DNA from 2 places in the Pseudoalteromonas sp. SCSIO 43210 genome. Region 2 is predicted to be linked to the other one. Evidence: riboswitches for the same ligand, from Rfam matches in the RefSeq annotation. Region 2 holds a riboswitch; the other holds the start of a gene.
What was found. A riboswitch is a leader RNA that binds a small molecule or an ion and turns the genes downstream of it on or off. The one in region 2 is predicted to bind lysine.
Positions count from the first base shown of each region.

Region 1 (11,170 bases), 1.9 Mb from region 2:
CCACAAAGTAGCGAAGATTGGCAGGCGTATTACCAATTGCGCTGGCAGGTATTACGCGCGCCTTGGGGCGAGCCGCGTGGCTCTGAGCAAGATGATATGGAGCAAGATTCTGAGCATCGGTTTATAAAAAATAAAGAAGGTGAAGTGCTAGGCGTAGCACGTTTGCACTTTAACAATCATGAACAGGCACAAGTGCGTTACATGGCCGTTGCTGAAGGGAATCGTAATCAACATATTGGTAGTCGTTTATTACATGAGCTTGAAAAAATAGCATGGACGCAAAATGCTGATGAACTGGTTTTATTTGCTCGCGAACGTGCGCTTGAGTTTTATAAACGCCACGGTTACGAACTAAAAGAAAAAGCACATTTAGCGTATGGCGATGTACAGCATTTTAAAATGGTAAAGCAAAAGCCGTGTGAGCCAGGTTGGTTTCGTCACCCTAATTGGACGCAGGTACTACAAAATACGTGGCGGGAGTCTATTCCAATTAGTGACGCGATGGGCATTAAGGTAGAAAGCTACACCGATTGGCAATTTACAACCAGCGCCGACCTAGACGCTAACTTAAACCTACATAACACTATGTTTGCAGGTTCTATTTATAGCTTGGCCACGCTAACAGGTTGGGGCGCTACGTACTTAGCACTCAAAGAAGCTGGGCTTGAAGGTAATATTGTATTAGCCGATGCTAACATTAAGTACTTAAAGCCGCTTACTACCGACCCACGTGGCTGTGTAGATTTGCAAGCCTGCAAAGGTAAGTTGAGCGATTTAGAAACCGAAGGTAAAGCAAGCTATGTTGTGCCTGTTACTATTTATGATGGTGATAATATAGTTGCGGAGTTTGAAGGGCAGTTTGTAGTAAAAAAATAACTGTTTAGTTGTTCAAAACATTAAAAAGCCAAGCAATGCTTGGCTTTTTAATGCGTAAAACTTAGGGAAGTATTACAGCAGATCGGTTAATAATATACCTACACCAATACGTTCTATATCGGCATTATAGTCAATTAAGCTTTCGCCATAACCATTGAAGTATTGTGCATAACCACGAACTCGGCCCCATAATGGAAATGACCAGTCAAGCTGAATAGCACCACGATTGTCTGAATTTAAGTTATTACGCGACATAAAGCTAAATTCATGATCGTTAAGACGGTATGCACCGCTAAATTCAAAATAGCCCATGTATTTGTATATGTCTGGATTATCGTCGCCTTTAGCTTCTAAAACGTTGTCTTTTTCGTCCTCGGCTATGCGATACCAAGGTTTAAAACTAAAAACAAACCCTTCATTTTCCCAAATGAAATCAGCGTAAATACGGTTCCATGAGCGTGAGTTGGGCTGGCTACGACCATTTGATTGATGTGAAATACCTAAAACAATTGCCATTTCATCGCCCCAAAGTACATTTTCTGGGTCGAGGTAGTTTATCCAAAAAACTTCAGGTTCGTAGTTCGTTTCACGAAATGGTGAGGAGATTTCTGAATTATATATTTGCCAATATGATTGCAGCGTAAAACCAAAAAATAATGCTTGGTCTTCATCTGAAAAATCATCGTACAAAGGTACTTTAATAGAAAGCTGGTACTTTGCCTCTAAGTTATCGAGCGGTTCACCATCATTATCATCAGTTAATTCGTCGAAGCCATCGAAAGGACGATCATTGGGATGGGATACGTACGAAAGTGGTAAAATATAATTACGTTTATGTGGCGTAATAACATTACGATTTTTTTTACCCACTTCTTCACGTGCTTGGCGTTTATCAAGCGCGGTAAGTTGTTTGTTTTCTTCAAGAGCTGAACATTTTTTACGAAGATCGTCTAGAGTTTGTTTACCGTCTCCACCAATAACTTCGTTTAAAATACACTGTTTTACAAGGTTTATTTCGTTGTCTTGCTCGTTTGTAGCAACCTCTTCTTGTGCTAAGGTAGCTGTACTTATTAAGGCAGAAAGTGTGATCCAGTGGCGCCAGCTCATTGTAGTTCCTTTGTGAGTTTAAGTTATTGTATGCGTTAATTTAATTATAACGTCTTTTTACATATGTAACGGTGAACTTTTACTGAATTTTTTCTTATACTTCGTATTATACGTATTTGAGATAAACACAGATCAAAAGAAAAGCGGCCTGGGCCGCTTTCTAATGCAAATTAACTACTTTAGTTAATTTATACCAATTTTATTAAAAACATGATCATTCTAGCGTATTAAATAACTCACTAACTACGTTAAAAATTATTTATATAGAACAACTATGTACCATAATTTTAGCCTTGTTATTAAGCTATTTCCTTATCGCTATAATAGATCACTAATTTAATGCAATTGGTATTACTCTCACGCAATGAGAAGGGTGAGCTAAAGCTCAAATATGTTAGTAAAAAACTTATAAAGTTCGGTACCTTGGTTAACACTCGCTGAGGCAAAGTGCAAAATAGCAATTGCATCGCAATCAAGAGTGAGTGTTTGCAGTGGCTGCTCGCTTAAGTAGCGCTCCATGCGTAAAATATGTGCAATAGGCTCACCGGCTTTAATGTGCCCGCCAAGTGGGGCTATGTATTCAACCATACCGCCAATAGGGGCGTAATAAGCAAAGTAGTCATCTAAATTACATGCATAGCGAGTGATGTTAGCTGGCGTATGCGGTGCGTTTTGTAATACGCCTTTGTGATTTAAGTAACTTAAAATGCTGTTTGCATCGTTTAGTGCTTCTTTTAAGTCTATTTTTTCTTGGCTGCCTAGCTCTACCGTAAATGCTTCTACAGGTATTGATAATTCACGACCTTGCTCGCTAAGTGCATCACTTAAATGCCACCATGGGCAAAAGTTAGCTTCATCCATAGCGCCGTCAAAATCACTGGGGATAAGCAGTACATGTTCAATATTAAAGTAACGTGCGCTGTCGGTTGCATAGGTTGGGCAGTACAAATGCTTGCTGGAAATAGGGCCTGTGTGTAAATCGAGTACTATATCAGCCTGATGAGCGAGTTTTTGTAAGTTAAGCGCAATGCGTTTACCCGTATTGAGTAAATAAGCAGGGCCGTTAAGTTTGCTGTCTACTTCGTCAATAAGCGCCTGTTTGAAGTTACTTTTTAATGTAGCGTTGTCATACTGAGTATGATTTTGCGCAAACTGTGTCACTAAATTTTTATTGTAATGATACATGCGATTCCAATTAGTGCCCGTAATCGGATCGAACCTGCCAAGGGTAAACTCGCCAGATTTTTGATTACAACCAATCGGATTTGCATAAGGTACAAGGGTAATATCGCCATTAAGATTAAGGTGTTTTAATTGCTCAAGCAGCTGAAAAATAACTGCGTTACCTTGCACTTCAGCGCCATGCATATTGGCCTGAATGTAAACACTAGGCCCTGTACCATCGCCTTTTAAACGATACACAGGAATTGTAAGCGGTAAGCCGTTTGCAACTTCCCCTACTACAATGTTCTCTTGGCTAATGTGTGTTGTATTACTCATACTTATTACCTTAAATAATAGCTGGCATTTTCGGCTTGGCGAACACAGGTAAGTGTACCGTTTTGCAATGTGTACTCGGCGGCTAGCTCATGGCATAAAAAATACGGCATACTTTCGGTAAAGCCGTAAGCACCGCATTGGCTAAACACTAGCCAGTCGTGCTCATTTAAATCGCTTGGCAGGTTATGCTCACCTAGACAATCAAGCGCTGTACAAAGCGGGCCGTATAAAGTGACCGCTTGAGTTTTAGCACTGGATTCACGCAGTAACGCAGCAGGAAAATCTTGACTGGTAACAGCAGGGCGTAATAAGTGGTTTATACCGCCGCTTAAAATTACTTGTTCTTGATTATAGTTTTGTTTGCGCTCTACTACTGGGTTTGCGTAATGACCGCATTCGCCCACGGCATAGCGACCAAGTTCCATCCATAATTCTTCTACACCCGCATCATTTTTAATTTTAGCGAGCGCAGCAATTAAGTCATCCCAATCAAGCGTTGCTTCATTTTGTGTATAAGGAATACCTAAGCCGCCGCCTAAATCGAGAATTTTAAGGCTAATATTTAAATCGCTGGCAAGTTGACTAAGTGGTGCAATCATTTGTGACCACAAATCGCTTAGTTTTTGCGTGCTAAGCATGTTGCCCCACTGAAAAATATGTAAGCCGTCAAACTTAAGTGCAGGGTAGTTGGTTACATTGAGTGCTTGCCACTCATCACAACCCAAACCAAATGGTGTGAGGCTGTCGCCGCCCAGTGGGTTTTTTTCACCTTCAGGCCAGCGTAATTGTACACGCAGTAATACTTGTAACTGTGTATTTTGTAATTGTGCTTGTTGGTTTAACCAACGTACTTGATTGAGGCTTTCGGCTACGAATATACGCACGCCGCGCTCAATAAAGTGTTTAATTTGTTTAGGGCTTTTTGCAGGCCCTGTGTTGAGCACGCGCTGCGAGCTAATACCTTGTGCGAGTACTTGCTCAAGCTCACCTTTACTTGCTACGTCAAAATTAAAGCCAGCGCTGTCTAAGCTTTGAATTATTTTAGACAGTGGATTTGCTTTTACCGCGTACCATAGTTTTACATCGGTTTGCGCCACTAAACGCGCAAGATGCGTGTTTAGTTGATCTAGGTCGTAAACAAAAAAAGGTGTATCAAGTTGTTGTGTAATAGTATTTACAGCGGTTTTGATAGGCGTGCTCAAAAAGCTCATTATCGTAAAACCTCTTCAAGCAATAACGATGCATCGCTTTTCTCGTCGCGGTATTTAACTATTAACGCACACGACATGCTTAAGCCTTGCTCGCGCGCCCATTCGTTTGACGCAGGGCGAGAGCCCGGTATTACAATGGCGTATTCAGGGATTGGCTCGCCTTTATCAAGTTGGCGCTCGTTTACGCAATCGTATACTGGAATAGTTGCTGATAAACGTACGCCAGGGGCAAGTACTGCGCCTTTTTTAATGACTACGCCTTCAACAATAATGCAGCCCGCACCAATAAAGGCGTCGTCTTCAACCACTACTGGGCTTGCACCAATTGGCTCAAGTACACCACCAAGCTGAACTGCAGCACTTAAATGTACGTTTTTACCTACTTGTGCACACGAGCCAACTAATGCGTGGCTATCTACCATTGTGCCTTCGTCGATATATGCACCAATGTTTACATACGCTGGTGGCATAATAATCGTGCCTTTAGCCACATAAGCACCACGGCGAACACTTGAGCCACCCGGCACCATTCGCACGCCATCTTCAGTATTAAATTCTTGCGGAGCTAAGTTATGTTTATCAACAAAACCACCTGTAAACTCAGTATTAGTGCCATTTTTAAAGGCTTCTAAAATACCTTTTTTTACTTCTATGTTAGCTTGCCATTGGCCGCTTTCGTTTTGTGATGCTGCGCGTACAGCGCCCGATTCTAAATTATTTAATAGTTCTAACCAGCTCATTATAAAAACCTGTATTTAATGCCAAGATAAAATGGTGTTGTTTGCAGTTGTGATGCAATCGGTTTGAGTTAACTCAAGATGTGTTAAAGGTGGACGAAGTTGCGGGCTGCTTAAGCGGCCTTGCAAATGCATCAGTACCTTTACGGGAATAGGGTTTGCGACAGCAAATAGGCTATTAATAGCGCTTGACCACTGGGCAAATAAATTAGGGTGTTGACCACTTAAACAGCGTTTAACAAACTCGTGAGTTTGTTCAGGCCATGCGTTTGCAGCTACCGACACTAATCCTTTTGCACCGGCTTGTGCAAAATAAGGCATTAGCGCATCGTCGCCACTAAAAATAGCTAAATTAGGGGCCGCTTGGCGGTAAGCTTCAAACTGAGCAATACTGCCGCTCGCTTCTTTTAACGCCCATAAATTTTTATTGTTTTGTAAGTTTTGAATTGTTGCCGCTGGGATGCTAACAGCGCTTCGACCCGGTACGTTATAAAGCATACATGGGTGAGCGCTTGCATTAAGTAGGCTTTCAAACCAATGAGTTTGACCTATAGCACCAGGCTTTGCATAAAGCGGTGAGCCAAGTAAAAAGCTATGAATTGGTAGTGTATTACAGTAATTAACCCACTCAATTTGTTGCTTTAAGTTACTACCGCCCACAGCAACCATGAGTGGTACTGTTGGTTTTAGCTGGCATACGTGTTCAACAATGGCTTGTTGCTCTTTTAGCGTTAGTGCTAAACCTTCGCCCGTACTGCCAAGTAGCAAAATACCGTTATGTGCCGCTTCTTGATCGCTAACCAGCTTAGTTAACGTGTTGTAGTCAACATCGCCGTGTTGATCAAATGGCGTAACGAGCGCGGTCCACAGTGAGTAGTCGTTTAAATTGAAGTTGTTGATCATCTCTCACGAACTTATAATTTGTACCAACTTTATTAAAAACGTGATCATTTTAGCGATAACTAATTTAATGCAATTGGTATTATTCGAAGAGTTAAAAAGCTTTATGGAAGGAGCCGCATTAACGTCGTTCGAACTAATAATTCGAAGAGCGAATGGGCTTAAAATAATAGGGCGCACGGCCTTAATATTTAAGACCAGAAGCTCTCCACCAAACTAACAAGCTGCTTTTTATAAGCAGCTATTGGTGACAGTCGCTAGGGTTCAACCTAGTCGCCCGAAATAAACACCTCGCAAAAGTGGTTACTTCTCGGCGTTAATTCCCCTCACGTATGCTTACTGGAGTTTGCGCTCCTAACATACGCTACCTGAATAACGCACCTCTTCTAGCCCTTTGCACCTGTTTGTAGGGTAAAACTTACAAACCTGTGCAATTTAAATAGGGTAATTACGGCGATTAAAGCATTTTAGCCGTCTAGGTGTCAAGCGAATAAATACAGATTAATTCATCGAAAAGAGGGGTGGTTACGTATTAGGTGCTTTTCTCGTACACTAGCAATATAAGTAGTGAGGTATTTAATTAGTATGGAAAAATTTAGCGATATTTATAAGCGAGCGGTAGAGCGAAAAGGCTCTGAAAAAATGCTTAAGTTATTACTTGCAAAACCGCTATCTAAAAAACAACTAAGCACGTTAAGTGACGACGATTGGCTTGAAGAATTTACTCGAAAAGTATTTCAAAGCGGCTTTTATTGGTCAGTCATAAATAATAAGTGGGCAGGCTTTAGAGAGGTTTTTTGGGATTTTAGCGTTGATAAGTTATTAATGATGCCACCCGATATGCTGGAACAAAAAGCAACGGATGAGCGCATTGTTCGTAACTATAAAAAAGTAAAAACAATTACCGAAAATGCTTACATGATCCACGAAATAGCAGGGGAACATGGCAGTTTTAGTCAGTTTGTCGCTAATTGGCCAACAGACGATATTATTGGTTTGTGGGCGTATTTAAAAAAACATGGTTCGCGTTTAGGCGGAAATACAGGGCCTTACGCGTTGCGAGCACTTGGTAAAGATACATTTTTACTATCACGCGATGTAGAGAATTATTTGCGTGCCCATAAAATTATAGACGGCGGCTTACAAACTAAAAAGTCACTAAATGCAGCCCAAGCTTTTTTTAACGAAATGCAAAAGCAAAGCGGCTTAAGTATGCAAGAGTTAAGCTTAATTGTTGCTTATGGCGTAGGTGACAACCGTGTTGGTATAAGTCAGCAATAATAGGAATTACCATGAAATTAGTGCCAAGATACACAGACATTGCGGAAAACTTCGCGATTGAAGATTTCCCTGCAAGTGTCGCCTCTCCTCAGTTATTGCTGTGGAACGAGAGTTTAGCAAAACAATTTAATATTAACGTTGCGGCTGATTTGCGTGCCAGCACTTTTAGCGGTAACGAAAAACAGGCGATTCCTGCAGTAGCACTTGGTTACTCTGGGCACCAATTTGGACATTTTTCACCACGTTTAGGCGATGGGCGAGCGCATTTACTGGGCGCTATTAATGATGATAAAAACCAGTTGTGGGATATTCAATTAAAAGGCTCTGGTGCTACTCCTTACTCAAGAGGGGGAGATGGACGTTGTGCACTTGGTCCTGCTATTCGTGAATACGTAATGAGCGAGGCAATGCATGCGCTGGGAGTTAAAACCACACGCTGCTTAGCGGTTGTTGGCAGTGGCGAAACGGTTTACCGTAATCCGCCACAAGCAGGGGCTATCGTTACTCGCGTAGCAACGAGCCATATTCGTGTTGGTTCATTTCAATATTTAGCGACGCAAGGCGATGTTGAAGGGCTTAAAAATTTAGCCGATTTAGCTATAGAGCGACACTACCCAGAAATAACCGATACAGGTTCGCAGCGCTATTTAGCCTTTTTAGGCGCAGTGATTAAAAACCAAGTTAAGCTAATTGTGAGCTGGATGCGTGTTGGTTTTATTCACGGAGTAATGAATACAGATAATACGCTAGTAAGCGGAGAAACCATTGATTACGGCCCATGTGCCATGATGAACAGTTTTGATTTTGATACTGTATTTAGTTCTATTGATAAACAAGGCCGCTATGCATTTGGTAACCAGCCGAATATGGCTAACTGGAACTGTGCCCGTTTAGCTGAAAGTCTTATACCACTAATTCATGACGATGATGAGCAAGCTGTTTCGCTAATGACGCCACATATAAATAGCTTTGCTGAACAGTTTAATACTGAATTTACGGCTATGTGGGCAAAAAAGTTGGGCTTAGTCGGTATTGATGAAAATGATACAAGGTTAGTTGCAGAATTGTTAACATTATTAAAGGTTCATGAACTCGATTACACCAATACCTTTGATGCATTAACCGAGTCGTTAAAACAGGAAGCGCTTATTCCTGAAGCATTAGCGCAATGGGCATGTAAATGGCAAAGCCGGGTTGATGGAAATAGTTATACAGTAATGCGAAAAGCGAACCCTCGAGTAATACCACGCAATCACATCATTGAATCAATTATTACTGACTACAGCGAAATGGGGTCAAGTGCGCTATTAAGTGATTTTTTAAAAGTACTGAGCAATCCTTATAATGAAGTGAATAAGCTTGTCGATTTTCAGACGCCTCCTAAAAGTGATCAGGGGTATCGTACTTTTTGCGGTACTTAACTATTAATTTTAGATGTAAGTTTATGATTATAAATATTCATTTTTCATTTTTAGAAGTGTTCATTGATTGAGCAAAATAAATTCTAGTGTTATCATCCATTTTATAAGGATAAGTAAGTTTTGCTGTGTATAAAAGTGCATTTAACTGAATTGTTCCTGTTTTTGTCGCAGGCTATCGATTTATAAAAAAACCACAACTATAAATTATTTGCAGAGTAGGTAATATTTTTGATTTCACCTACAATGGGTGGTTGGATGTCGTTATAGATAATTAAAAAAATTTATAAACTTTATTATTCGTTAAGTATTGATTAACAAAGGTTCGGTTAGTCTGTATAAAACAGATTGAGCTAGTATTGATTAGCTACAATTTTTAATTGTTAAAATGGGAAGAAAACAATGAAATTAAAATCACTTACAATCGCAATTGCGTTAGCTGCAACTAGCGTATCTACATTTGCTGCAGATAAAGAAGAAGGTTTCTACATTGGCGCATTTGGTGACTACTATGACGCATCTTGGAAAAACATGCGTGCCCAAGCTGGTCTTGATGTAAATGAATCAACTGGTTGGGGTGTTGAAGCTGGTTACCGTTTCAGTGATTACTGGAGCGCACGCCTAGAATATGCAGACATGGATTTTAATGCTTTTGATAAAGTTGCTGGCAACCGCAACAGTATTGATGGCGAGCGTTACGGTATTGATGCTCTTTATCATTTAAATGGCGGTCCTTTCTACGGTCTTTTCGGTATTAAAGAAATGGACGTAGTAGATGACAACACATTCTTAAATGCAGGTGTTGGTTACCAACATTTCATTACAGATGGTTTATTTGTAAATGCTGAAACAGCTGTATACCAAGGTCTTGACCGTGGTTACACAGATGTAGGCGCTAAAATTGGTATTAACTACTTATTTGGCCAAAACTCAGCACCAGTTGAGCCAGTAAAACCAGCTCCAGAAGTAGTTGAAGTTGCAGTTGCTCCTTCAGACAGCGACAATGATAATATTTTAGATGCTGACGATAGATGTCCAAACACGCCAATGACTGACGCAGTTGATGGCACTGGTTGTACTTTATATGAAGATAAAGAAGTAACTGTAAGCTTATTAGTGACTTTCCCTAATAATACATCAGCAGTATCTACTCAGTACTTAAATGATATCGAAAAAGTATCTGAGTTCTTAAAAGAGTACCCAGGTACAACAGTGCTTTTAGAAGGTCACACTTCAGCTGTAGGTAAAGCAACTTACAATAAATGGTTATCTAAAAAGCGTGCTGATGCTGTAGCTAAGCAACTTGTTGCTGATGGTATTGCTCAAGATCGCATTACTACAGTTGGTTTAGGTGAAGAGCGTCTTAAAAATGATGCAAACACTAAAGCTGCAAACGCAGAAAACCGTCGTGTAGAAGCGCATATCAAAACTATCAAAAACGTTAAAGTTTTACGTTAATTAAATAGTTTGTAATAGAAACCCAGCCAAGCGCTGGGTTTTTTTATGTCTGTAATAAATTAATATTGGTTAATGGTAATGATTATTACTTAACAAGTATTCATGGGAATAGTTTTTACTACAACCACTATTCATAGTATTTATAATCGGTATAATCAGTTGCGTAACTGGATGGATTTTCATCTATCCATAAAAGCTTTATAATTACGCGTTAGAATACTATAAGTATTGGGTAACTTATTTGCGCTTGAAGCGCTACCGGATACTTTCACGTCACCAAGAGGGCAATATTGTGCTACAAGAATATCGTAAACACGTAGAAGAACGTGCCGCGTTAGGTATCGTACCAGCGCCATTAGATGCTCAGCAAACTGCTGATCTTATTGAATTAATCAAAACTCCACCTGCAGGTGAAGAAGAATTCATTTTAGATTTGTTTATTCAGCGTATACCAGCGGGTGTTGACGATGCTGCTTATATTAAAGCGGGATTTTTAGCAGCTATAGCTAAAGGTGAAACTAATTCTCCACTTGTTTCTAAAGAAAAAGCGGCAGAATTATTAGGTACAATGTTGGGCGGTTACAATATCGCACCAATGATTGACCTACTTGATGACGAAACACTTGCACCAATCGTAGTTAAAGGCCTTTCAAATACATTACTTATGTTTGATGCGTTCTAC
Region 1 is NZ_CP087225.1:249,342-260,511, forward strand. It holds gene LOS73_RS01085 (bifunctional GNAT family N-acetyltransferase/hotdog fold thioesterase) at 1-876, shown strand, start outside; gene LOS73_RS01090 (phospholipase A) at 949-1,983, opposite strand; gene LOS73_RS01095 (succinylglutamate desuccinylase/aspartoacylase family protein) at 2,362-3,483, opposite strand; gene LOS73_RS01100 (PLP-dependent decarboxylase) at 3,489-4,694, opposite strand; gene LOS73_RS01105 (2,3,4,5-tetrahydropyridine-2,6-dicarboxylate N-succinyltransferase) at 4,694-5,434, opposite strand; gene dapA (4-hydroxy-tetrahydrodipicolinate synthase) at 5,450-6,334, opposite strand; lysine riboswitch at 6,525-6,725, opposite strand; gene LOS73_RS01115 (DNA-3-methyladenine glycosylase I) at 6,917-7,612, shown strand; gene LOS73_RS01120 (protein adenylyltransferase SelO) at 7,624-9,033, shown strand; gene LOS73_RS01125 (OmpA family protein) at 9,433-10,488, shown strand; gene acnB (bifunctional aconitate hydratase 2/2-methylisocitrate dehydratase) at 10,781-11,170, shown strand, end outside.
Region 1: it holds a riboswitch for lysine, as region 2 does, so the genes downstream of both, dapA (4-hydroxy-tetrahydrodipicolinate synthase) here and lysC (lysine-sensitive aspartokinase 3) in region 2, are expected to answer to the same signal.

Region 2 (11,170 bases):
TGTGCACCGTCTTTGACTGAACGAATAGGCACAATGTAGTCACAACTTATTTGTGGCTTAACTGAGGCAAATATAGGCACAAAACCAAAGCTTAGTGCGGTTTCTATAATCGCTTTTTGATTTTGTGGGTCAATGTCGGCCGCTTCATCTATATAAATTGGTATACGGTATAGGTTTTGTTCCTGATCGCTTAATAAGTAGCGAATAAACAACATGCCACACAATAACTTAATCGTAATACGTGTGCCGTTTGAACCCGCCGAATCTATTTTTTCAAAGTGTTCGGTTTCACCTGCGCGGTTAACTACTTCAAATCGAATATCAAATAAATCGGTAAGTGTTAAACCCGCTTTATCTGATGCGAGTTTAATTAAGTGATCTTTCGCTTCGTTTACCGCACTTTCGCTGTACGGTTCTTGGCTAAGTAAATCAAGCGTGTCACCTTGCTCAAACTGATGCGACGTACTGATAATGGTATCTATACTATCAACCAGCATTTTGCGCGGTATGACGTTAATTTTAAACGCTTGCAGGTTTGAAATTCGGTGCTGGCTTATGCCTTTATTAAAGCTGTTCATTTCACGGCGAAGGCGGTCTAAATCTTCTCGCAAGCCTTTAATAGTTGCGGCCACTTCGGTAAGTGCAACACGCGCTTGGCGTTCAACAGCATCGCGTTCGTTATCAATATTATGAAAGGCGCTTATTAGCTTTTGGTATTTAGTATATTCGTCGTTTTCGTTGTCGAATTTAGTAATACCCGCGTTATATACATGCAAATAGGTGTTACGCACGTTTATGTCAAAATTACGCAGCTCTTGGCAGTCTTTATTAAAATGATGAACAAGATCGCTTAAGCTATCAAAGTCGACCGTAATATCAATCATGTATGGAGTTACTTTACCGCTGTATAAATCAAGCGTGTGATCAATTCGCTCACTTTTAACTTGGCGTAAGCGCTCAGTTTGGCGATTAATTTGCTCTTGTTTCGATTTAATTAACGAGCGACGATCGGCAATTGAGCCACTATTTTTTTGAATATCTTGCAGGTAGTCGTCAACTTGTTCGCGCTCAGCTAATAACTGCTCTTTTAGCATGGCTTGCACTTCAACCGACTGCTGCATTATATCAAACTGCTCTAAGCGTTTTAGCGCGTTCTCTGCGCTCATAAGCTCATCGTATAACGCGTCTTTCTCTTTTTGCTTGTCGGCAACGTTTGCTGCAACATCGCGCTGTTGCTTAAACTCTTTAAGTGAATGCTCAAGAGCATTTAACTGAGCGGTTAATTGCTCTTTATTTTCGCCGCTTTGCATTTGCACAGGCGAGAGCTTTTTAAGCTTAATGCTCGCACCTGGTAGCGTTAATACGCCGCCTTTAACGTTTTCACTTAATAGCGATAAAAACTCACCAAAGGCGTCTTCGTCATCAATGGTTATATCGCCATTAGTGGTGGTCGCAAACGAGAGAATATCAGGATTTAAAATCCGCGATATTTCCTCTACTTCTTTTAAAGAGAGGTCTTCGCGCATGCGGGTAAACAAATTAAACTCAAGATTTTTAAGTTGCAGCTTTAAGCTCTTAATTTGTTTTTGTGTTTCGCTAATGCGGTAGTCAAGCGTGTGTAGGCTTTGCCCTTGTGCGCTGGTTATAGAGTGCGAAAGCGACTCGTAATCTTGCTTTAACTGAGTCAGGCTGGTTTTAAGCGTGGCTTTATTTACTAGTTCAAACTCGCTTTTAAGCGCATCGTAATCTAAAAACCACTGCTCAATTTGAGTTTGTCTACGCTCTATATCACGCGATTGCTGTACGTATAGGCTTTGCTTTTGCTCAAACTCGTGTTTTTCGTGCTCTATATCTTCAAGCGCTATACCCAGCTCATTAAGTTGCGATTCTTGATAGGTATCAAAATCAATCAGTGCTTGGTCAATTTTAGGTGCGTATGCGGCTAATTTACCTTTAAGCACGGTTTGGTTTTCAAGCATTGATTCAAGCGCGGCTATTGGCTCTTGCATTGACTCAAGGGCTTTTAATTCGCGTTTTGAGCGATTTACTTTATCAAACGAGCGACGCCATACTTCATAAAAGTCGACCTTAGAGTTTGACATATGGCGTTCAAACACGCGTAGCATAAAGCGTTTTACGTCGCTTGCGCCTAATTTGTGTAAGTTAAGAATACGTCTAAATATTTCTTTATAAATAGAGGAGTCTTGCACATTATTAAGCGGGATCATTTTTAAGTTAATGTCGCCGTCAAAAGGCGTTGCGCCGCCAGTAAGTAGCGCGTTGAGTTCTTGTGCTTTAAGCTCAATAGGGTTGTAGTTAAGCGATTTTAAATGGTTGAACAGCTTGGTAAATTTAATAATAGTTTTACCTTGCGTGTACTGCTCTAAATCAAGCTTTCCTTGATAACAAAAGTACTGATGCGCGTAACCGGCAATTTTACCAAGTCCCGCAACGCCTATTACTACCGAGCCATGAGGCAAGTTCGCTTCGAGTAAAATGTACGACTGATCGGATGAAAAATAAAACTTACGGGTTTCATCTAAATCGTGTCCGTCCCATTCTGTTAAGCGTAAATCGTTAATAAGCGGAAACTGCAGGGCGTTAATAACCGAGCTTTTACCTGTGTTATTGGGCGCGCAAATAGAGCTGCTTTTATCAAGCGGGATCACACATTTTGCATAGCCCGCGGTGTTAAGTAGGGCGAGTTTGCTTAGTCCGTATAGATTTTTCATTCCTCGTCCTCTGTAATGTAGGTTTCTTCGTTTACTTCCATGAGTGCATCTATGTAGCGGTGAATTGGTGCTTGTAGCATAAAGCCGCCTTCTACTTCACGGGCTAAACCTAAGCGCACCATGCGCAGATAAACGTCTTTACGTAGGTCCGAACCCGAAAATATCTCAAGCTGATCAAACAAATGTTTGTTAATTTGCACCAGCGTTTGCATAAGCTCTAAATCGTTTACGTCGTCAAACAATGCGCGCATTGGGTCTTTACCCGTATTGGCGTAGTGCTCAATTAAAATGTAAATGGTGAGCGCGATAGCGCGAGATATTTTGCCCATATTGGGTGTGCTTTCATCGCTACCAAAATAATAAAAGCCACGGCTGTCGTGTTTTAAATCGTTACCTAAAGCGGTAAATAGGGCGGTGTAGTCTTCTATGTGTTGGTCAAGCTCTTGCCACATTACGTTGTCTTGCTCGCAAATATGGTAACCCGCTACTAATTTTTTATTAATGGCTTGTAGATGAGTTAGCTCGTCTAAGTTTATGTGTGTCATGGTTTATTTACCTGCCTTTGGATCTGGCTGAGGCTCTGAATTAAATGGATATAAAGAAAAGTGCTGACCGGCAATTTTTACGCGGGCTTTTTCATCGCTTTGAATTATTTTAATATCGCTGTCGCTGACTAATTTTTGATACAAAAATAGCATTTCGTCTGCATCGAGATCTGGATAGCTTTCGTCTAAAAATTGCAGCAAGGGCTGCGGCTTTTTGCGTTTTTTATTAAAGCGCTTAGTAAAGTTGGTTTTAACATCGTTGTAGTCAGGAATATTAGGCGTAACAAATGCAGGCACGTCTTGTTGATCTGGCAATTGGTATTCTTCGTGTTCAAATTCAACCAAGCTTGCCATGTAAGCCACAATATGGCGTTGCTGACCAAGCGAATATCGCTGCGCGTCGCTCACAAAATGTGGCTGTACAGCACTTAGCATATTGTCTACGCCATTTTTGCGTACAAGCCCAAGTACTTTGGCTGCTTGGCGAGTAATTAAGTTATTACGACGTAGCTCCTCGCGCAGTGGCATAAGCATATCGGCACTTTTACGCAAGCTTTCTCGGCCCATTAAATGCATTTCGAGTATACGGGTACGTAATTGCTCCAGCATACGTTTGTCGTTATATGCTTTACCTGAGCGCTCAATGTGCAGTATTTGCTTACTTATTTGCTCTTCAATGAGGGTAAAACATGCATGAAACTCACCACGAATATCAACCATTTCAAGCATTGGCTCAATGTATTCATCAAAGGCTTCTATTACCGCTTTATAACGCTTTTGCAGCGATTGCACTGCATTATTTGATTTGGCTTGTTCAACTATATTTAAAATAGCGTTTTCGTTGTGCGTATAGAGCTTCATTATTTTACGCACCCGATCATCCATAATACGGCTGTAGCGGCGTAAGTCGTCAAAGTCTTCTATTTCGCCAGCGTTATCTAGGCGATTACCTAAACGTGCTAGGTCGTCGACTAATACGCTAATTTCTTGCGCTAAACCTAAATGCTCTTCTTGCAGTAAAAAAGTAGCAAAATCAGCAATAGCACGATTTATTTCAAGCTGAGAAGATTTAGCCAGTGGAATTAAAATATCTTGGTTTAACAAACGATTTGTTTCTTTATAAATGCGTTCGTTTGACCACGTAGGCTGCTTTTGCTTAATCGCGTTTTGTACGTCTTTTAGGCTAAAGTCAGCCATTTTAAAACGTTTAAATAATAGCGCTAATACACCCCAATGTTCGGTTATGGTGTTTAGCAGCTTTTTAGCTGGGATCATAAGGGGTTACAACATCCTAGTATTTTATTATTGAGTTCTTTTAGAAGACTCATTATTACGTATTTTTAATTAACCTTGTCTGTATATAGTATTCGTTTTTAAGACCATTTAATAATAGTTTTTGCATAGAGGCAGTGCTAAAATTCGCGCCGAAAATAGGCACATGAAATGGAATGTTATTTGTGTGTTCTTTAAAACTATATCAAAGGTTGTTTAACTACCATGGTTTCCTCGATTATTCTAACCCTGATAGCGATTGCATTTTTACTGATCGTTATAGAAGATATAATCCATGTCAATAAAGCTAAAACCACGCTGTTTTTTGGTACGCTTTGCTGGATTCTTCTTTTTATATACCCTCTTCACGGGCAAAGCCCCGATACGATTCAACATCTTTTAAATGAAAATATTTTAGAAATTGCCTCGCTATGGCTATTTTTAATGGCTGCAATGACCTTTGTAGCGTATTTAAATTCAAAGGGGTTTATAGAAAATATTGTGCACCGCGTTATGCCAAAAAGTATTAGCGAAAAAAAGCTCATGTTTTTAGTGGGTGGTTTTGCATTTTTGTTTTCGTCGATTTCAGACAACGTAACAGCTACGCTTATATCGCTTGCGGTTGTTATGTCGTTAAAACTTGAACCTAAAAAACTCATTAAATACGCCACGCTTATTGTGTTTGGCGTTAACTCAGGTGGGGTATCGCTAATAACCGGTGACGTAACCACACTAATGATATTTTTAGATGGCAAAGTAACCATTGCTCATTTGTTACTACTTATAGCGCCAGCACTTGCAAGCGTTATGCTGCTTGCCGCGTTACTTTCTATAGGTATGAAAGGGCGTGTTGAGTTTGCTAGTGCAGGTAAAACCCGCATTGAAAAAACCGACATAACCATTGCTGTTATATTTTTATCTACTGTAGTGAGCACACTTACGCTGAGTGTAATTTACAGCGTACCACCTCTATTAACCTTTTTGTTTGGCTTATCAGTGATGTTTTTAGTGGCGCAATTTTTAATGCGCAAAAAAGACATAAACAAAGACATAATCGATTTTGTTCGCGATATAGAATACGACACATTATTGTTTTTTGTAGGTGTACTTTTACTTGTAGGCGCACTTAAAGAAATTGGTATGTTGAGTAAATTTACCGATCTATACACGGTAATGGCACCAGAATACGCAAACTACTTAATGGGCATATTATCAGCAGGGGTCGATAACGTACCGCTTACCGCTGCCTTATTAAAAGCCGATATAGTAATGAGCCAACAACACTGGTTGTCGTTTACGTATGCAACGGGTGTGGGCGGTTCAATGCTTATTATTGGTTCGGCTGCGGGCATTATTGCCATGAGCAAAGTTAAAGCGCTTACCTTTATGAGCTACTTGCGTTTATCGCTGCATTTATTAATTTGTTACACGGTTGGATATGCGGGCTCGTATTACATGGGCAGTTTTATTTAACTCATAAATTATTAAATGCTTGACAGCTAGACGTCTAAACGATAACTTTCAAACCCCCGCTACTTAGTGGGGTTTTGTTTTATTAGCCACCGGTTAATAAAGCATTCAGAAGAGGTGCGATACTTAGGTACTTAATGTTAGGCGACGAAAGCCGATGATCATTAAGGAGGGAAGTACTCGCCGAGGAAAATAATGGTACGTCGTCATTGTTTTTCGGTTTATGGGGCTGAATCCTCAAAACTGTCACCAATATAGGTGGAGAGCTTCTGGCAGTGGACTTATCTTCAAGCATTCCTTTGCCAAGTTCTTCTTGTTTTATTGCGGTTTGGATACCGCGAAAGGAGACTAAATGACTACCCAATCAGTGCCACAAACAGTGCCTCAAACAGAGTTAAGCGCAAAATCAGATTACATCGTTGCCAAATTTGGCGGAACCAGTGTTTCAAATTTTGAAGCGATGAGTCGCTGTAGCGAAATTATTGTTGCAGATAAAAGCGTACGTATTGTTGCCGTGAGCGCTAGTGCCGGCGTAACTAACCACTTAGTTGCACTGTGCAAACCAAGTATTACCTCAAGTGAGCGCCAAGAGCATATAAACGGCGTGCTTGCTATTCAACAAACTATTTTAGATGAGTTATCGCTAGATGTCGATTTAGCGGTTGGCTTTAACGAAACCTTAAAAGCATTTCAAACATTGGCTCAAGAGCCACTAACAACCGATCAGCAACACGACGAGCTACTTAGCTTTGGTGAGCGTTTATCGTCGTATTTGTTTGCACAGGTACTTCGTTTACAGGGTTTAAATGCCGATCGCTTTGATGTGCGCAAGGTGCTTAAAACCGACAGCCAATTTGGCAAAGCAACGCCCAATGTTGCAGCCACAGCGCAAGCTGCTAAAGAACATTTAATTCCGCTGTTAGACGCTCAAGTAATTGTGACTCAGGGATTTATTGGCAGTGACGAATATGGTCAAACCACAACGCTAGGACGTGGTGGTTCTGACTACAGCGCTGCATTATTAGCTGAAGCAATTAACGCTAAAAGTGTGCATATTTGGACCGACGTAGTGGGCATTTTTAGCACCGACCCGCGTTTGTGCGCAAAAGCTACGCCTATTGCACGCTTAAGTTTTGACGAAGCCGCTGAAATGGCAACCTTTGGCGCAAAAGTATTACACCCAGCAACTATTTTACCAGCAAGCCGTAGCCACATTAACGTGTTTGTAGGTTCTAGCCGAGAGCCTGAGCGTGGCGGTACGTGGATTGAGCGCGAAAAATCGCAGCAACCAGGTATACGCGCAGTAACGCAACGTAAAAACCAAATATTGCTTACGCTTAAAAGCCCAGAAATGCTATTAGCAAGCGGCTTTTTAGCACGCGTATTTACACTATTAAGTGAATACAATATATCGGTAGATTTGGTAACTACATCAGAAATCAGTGTAGCCATAACCCTTGATAACGCGCAAAACGCCTCGCGCCCAGAGCTTGATCAAGAATGCCTAGATAAGCTTGCAGAGTTTTGCCATGTTTCGGTAGAAAACAACCTAACATTGGTGGCACTTATTGGCTCTGAGATTCAATTACGCCAACACGAAATGAACTTAATGAGTGTACTAAAAGACTTTAACATTCGATTAATTTGCCACGGTGCTAGTAAGCACAACCTGTGCTTTTTAGTAGAGCAAACAGAGTCAGATAACGTAGTACAGTCTATTCATAGCCGTTTATTAGAAAACGATTTTGCTGCGTAAATAACCGTTATTCAGGAAAGCGATTTATTAAAGTTAACTAGTAAAATCACTTGATAAAGTCACTTAACAAAATCACTTAATAAAGTCATTTAATAAAGTCATTTAATAAAGTCATTTAATAAAAAGCATCGCCAGTCGATGCTTTTTTTATGCACCACACTCACATCAAAACAAACATTGCTGTCACTGCTATCAGCTAGAGTAACGCGATTACTGCAAGCACTCAGCTTTGCACTATGTAATTCTTCAAACACATTAGGGCTAAGTAATTTTGCAATAGGGCGGCTGCTGGCTTTAGCAAGTGACTCTTTTAATGTCCAAATTCTAAAAAACGTATCTGCTTGGGCTTGGGTATTAGTAGGCTCGGTGATAAGTGTAATTTCATCATTATGATAAAAATGCTTAGCAAGCTTTTCAAACGGACGTTTTAGGCTTATTTTTTCAATATCAAAACCAAACTCACTTTTATCAAGATTTAGCGCGACCCCAACTAAACCATGCGAGTGCGAAATACAGGTATTAATAACATCACCACTCACATGTATTTGCAGCTTTGAGCTTGCTTCGTCAAATTCGGTACTCATTTTATTAAGGGCTACGTGCGCATGTTGCGGCTGCGCTACTTTAATAAGGTATTTTAACAATAACCGCGTCGCTAAATACTCTTGCTTAGCTGGCGGGCTTTTACGGCGGTTTATAATAGTTAACTCAAATGGGCTTAAGCAATCGGGTAAATTAAAGTCACTAAGCTCAAGTGTTTTAGCATTAAATAATAAAATACTGTTACTCGGTAAAGACAAATTTGCCAATTGAGTTGAAATAATACTCAAGGCGTTTTTAAAATAGTGTTCAGTCATAAAAGCCCTAAAGCAAAAGAAGTCGCTGATATTGTGAGCGGTTAACGCCACTAATAAAGGCTGGGTACAATTTTATTACTCAGCTGGCATGAAATATGGTTTAATTCACAATAATCAAAATAATAACAGATTTGTAGATGTATGGCACAAGTGCGTGATGGGTTTCAAAGCCGACTTGGTTTTGTTTTAGCCGCTGCTGGCGCAGCAGTGGGTTTAGGTAATATTTGGGGTTTTCCTACGCAAGCGGCCAACCATGGCGGCGGTGCATTTTTACTGGTTTACTTTATTGTTATATTTTTACTTGCGCTTCCTGCGCTGTATACCGAGCTTTATTTGGGTCACAAAGCACAAGCTAATCCTGTAAAAGCATTGGGCGATGCATGGCAAAACACTAACCGTAAGGTTGGTGCTGCGGCAGGTTATATAGGCCTTGCGGGCGCAGTTGTTATGCTAAGTTTTTACTCAATAGTAGCTGGGTGGATGCTCTCATACGCTATTGAACCCATAACAACCTTTTTAGGTTTCACAGGCGCAAGCGAGTTTTTACATAGTGACTCAGTGCTGCGTAATTTTGTATTTACGCCGCTTATGCTTATTTTAACAGCCAGTATTATTTTAAAAGGGGTTAAATCGGGAATCGAAACTTGGTCGCGCCGTTTAATGCCACTGTTACTTGTGCTGCTAGTTGGTTTAATTGCCTACATTGCAACACTCGATGGCGCAAGCGAAGGCTTTGCCGCGTATTTAATTCCTGATTTTAGCCAAATACTCGACCCTAATTTAATTATTGCCGCAATGGGGCAAGCGTTCTTTTCGCTCTCACTAGGTGTGGGTTGTATGATGATTTACGGCTCGTATTTACAACCAGATGCTAATTTACCAAAGCTCACAGCAGGTGTTGCACTACTTGATACTGGTGTTGCTTTTTTAGCGGGGTTACTTATTATTCCTGCTATTTATGTGGCGCAGCACAACGGTGTAGAGGTATTTAGTGGCGGTAAATTGATTGGCGAAGGGCAGCTAATTTTTGCTATTTTACCTGAGCTATTTAGTACCATGGGCGAAATTGGCTTATTAGTTGGTTTATTGTTTTTTGTATTAATGTCTATCGCATCGGTTACGTCAACTATATCGACCACTGAAATTCCGGTAGCGTTTTTAGTCGAAAATCACAACGTTAGTCGCACCAAAGCAACGTGGGCAGTGAGCGCCGTTGTACTTGTGTGTGCAAGCGCCATTATATTAAATTTTGATTGGTTATTTGGCTTAGTCATTATGCTATTTACTCAATACCAATTACCGCTTATGGGTTTATTTTACTTTATTACAGTAGGGTGGATGTGGCAGCGTGGTAATAAATTACACCAAGCAACAACAGGCGTACATTACTGGTTTGCTCAGTATATTCGTTTTGTTTGTCCAATATTAATGACCTTGGTATTTGCAAACGTTGCGTTTGGTTAAGCCCTATTTAAAGTAAATTTTTAAACAAAAAAGCGAATAGGGCTCAGCTTATTCGCTTTTTTTGTGCCTAAAATTTAGGTATAGCCAAAGTCTTTATAAAACCTCATTAGTTAGAGGTTTACCTTCATTTATTTCAAGTGCATTTTGTATTGTTATATTAGCAATCTCTGTAAGTGCTTCTTGGGTAAAAAAGCCCTGATGGCCCGTTACTAATACATTTTTAAAGCTCACTAAGCGCGAAAATATATCGTCTTGGTTTATTTCGTCACTGTGGTTTTTAAAAAACAGCTCCGACTCTTGCTCGTAAACGTCGAGCCCTAAATACCCTAATTTTTTAGTTTTAAGTGCATTAATGCACGCTTTGCTGTTAAGCAGTGCCCCGCGAGAGGTGTTAATAAGCATAACGCCGGTTTTCATTTTACTAAATGCCTCATCATCTATTAAATGATGAGTTTGTTCCGTTAATGGGCAATGCAAAGAAATCACATCGCTTTGGCTAAGTAAGGTGTCTATATCGGTAATTGTATAATTGCCAGGTTGCGCGTATGGGTCGCACACTAATACTTTAGCACCAAAGCCATTTAAAATGTTACACAGCGCAAGGCCAATTTTACCGCAACCTACAATACCCACGGTTTTATTGTGCAAGTTAAAACCAAGCAATCCGTTTAAATCAAAATTGTCTTCGCGTACGCGGTTATACGCTTTATGGGTTTTACGGCTAAGCGTTAGCATAAGTGCAATACAATGCTCGGCTACGGCCTCAGGGCTGTAAGCCGGTACGCGTAATACTTTAATTTTATGTGCTTTTGCAGCAGGTAAATCAACATTATTAAATCCTGCACAACGTAGCAAAATAGTATTTATGCCTTGGCTTGCCAGTTGTTCAATAACCGTGGCGTTTACGGTGTCGTTAACAAATACGCATATGGCATCAAACCCGTTTGCTAAAATAGCCGTTTGTTCGCTCAAGGATTGCTCAAAATACGTTATTTTTATATCACGATGATCGCGTGTACTTTGTTCAAAAAAAGGCAGTTCGTACTTTTGAGTACTAAAAAAAGCAATGTTCAT
Region 2 is NZ_CP087225.1:3,327,090-3,338,259, reverse strand. It holds gene LOS73_RS14330 (ATPase) at 1-2,732, opposite strand, end outside; gene LOS73_RS14325 (condensin complex protein MksE) at 2,729-3,277, opposite strand; gene LOS73_RS14320 (hypothetical protein) at 3,281-4,552, opposite strand; gene nhaD (sodium:proton antiporter NhaD) at 4,775-6,022, shown strand; lysine riboswitch at 6,124-6,296, shown strand; gene lysC (lysine-sensitive aspartokinase 3) at 6,372-7,775, shown strand; gene LOS73_RS14305 (4'-phosphopantetheinyl transferase family protein) at 7,874-8,632, opposite strand; gene LOS73_RS14300 (sodium-dependent transporter) at 8,774-10,096, shown strand; gene LOS73_RS14295 (2-hydroxyacid dehydrogenase) at 10,190-11,170, opposite strand.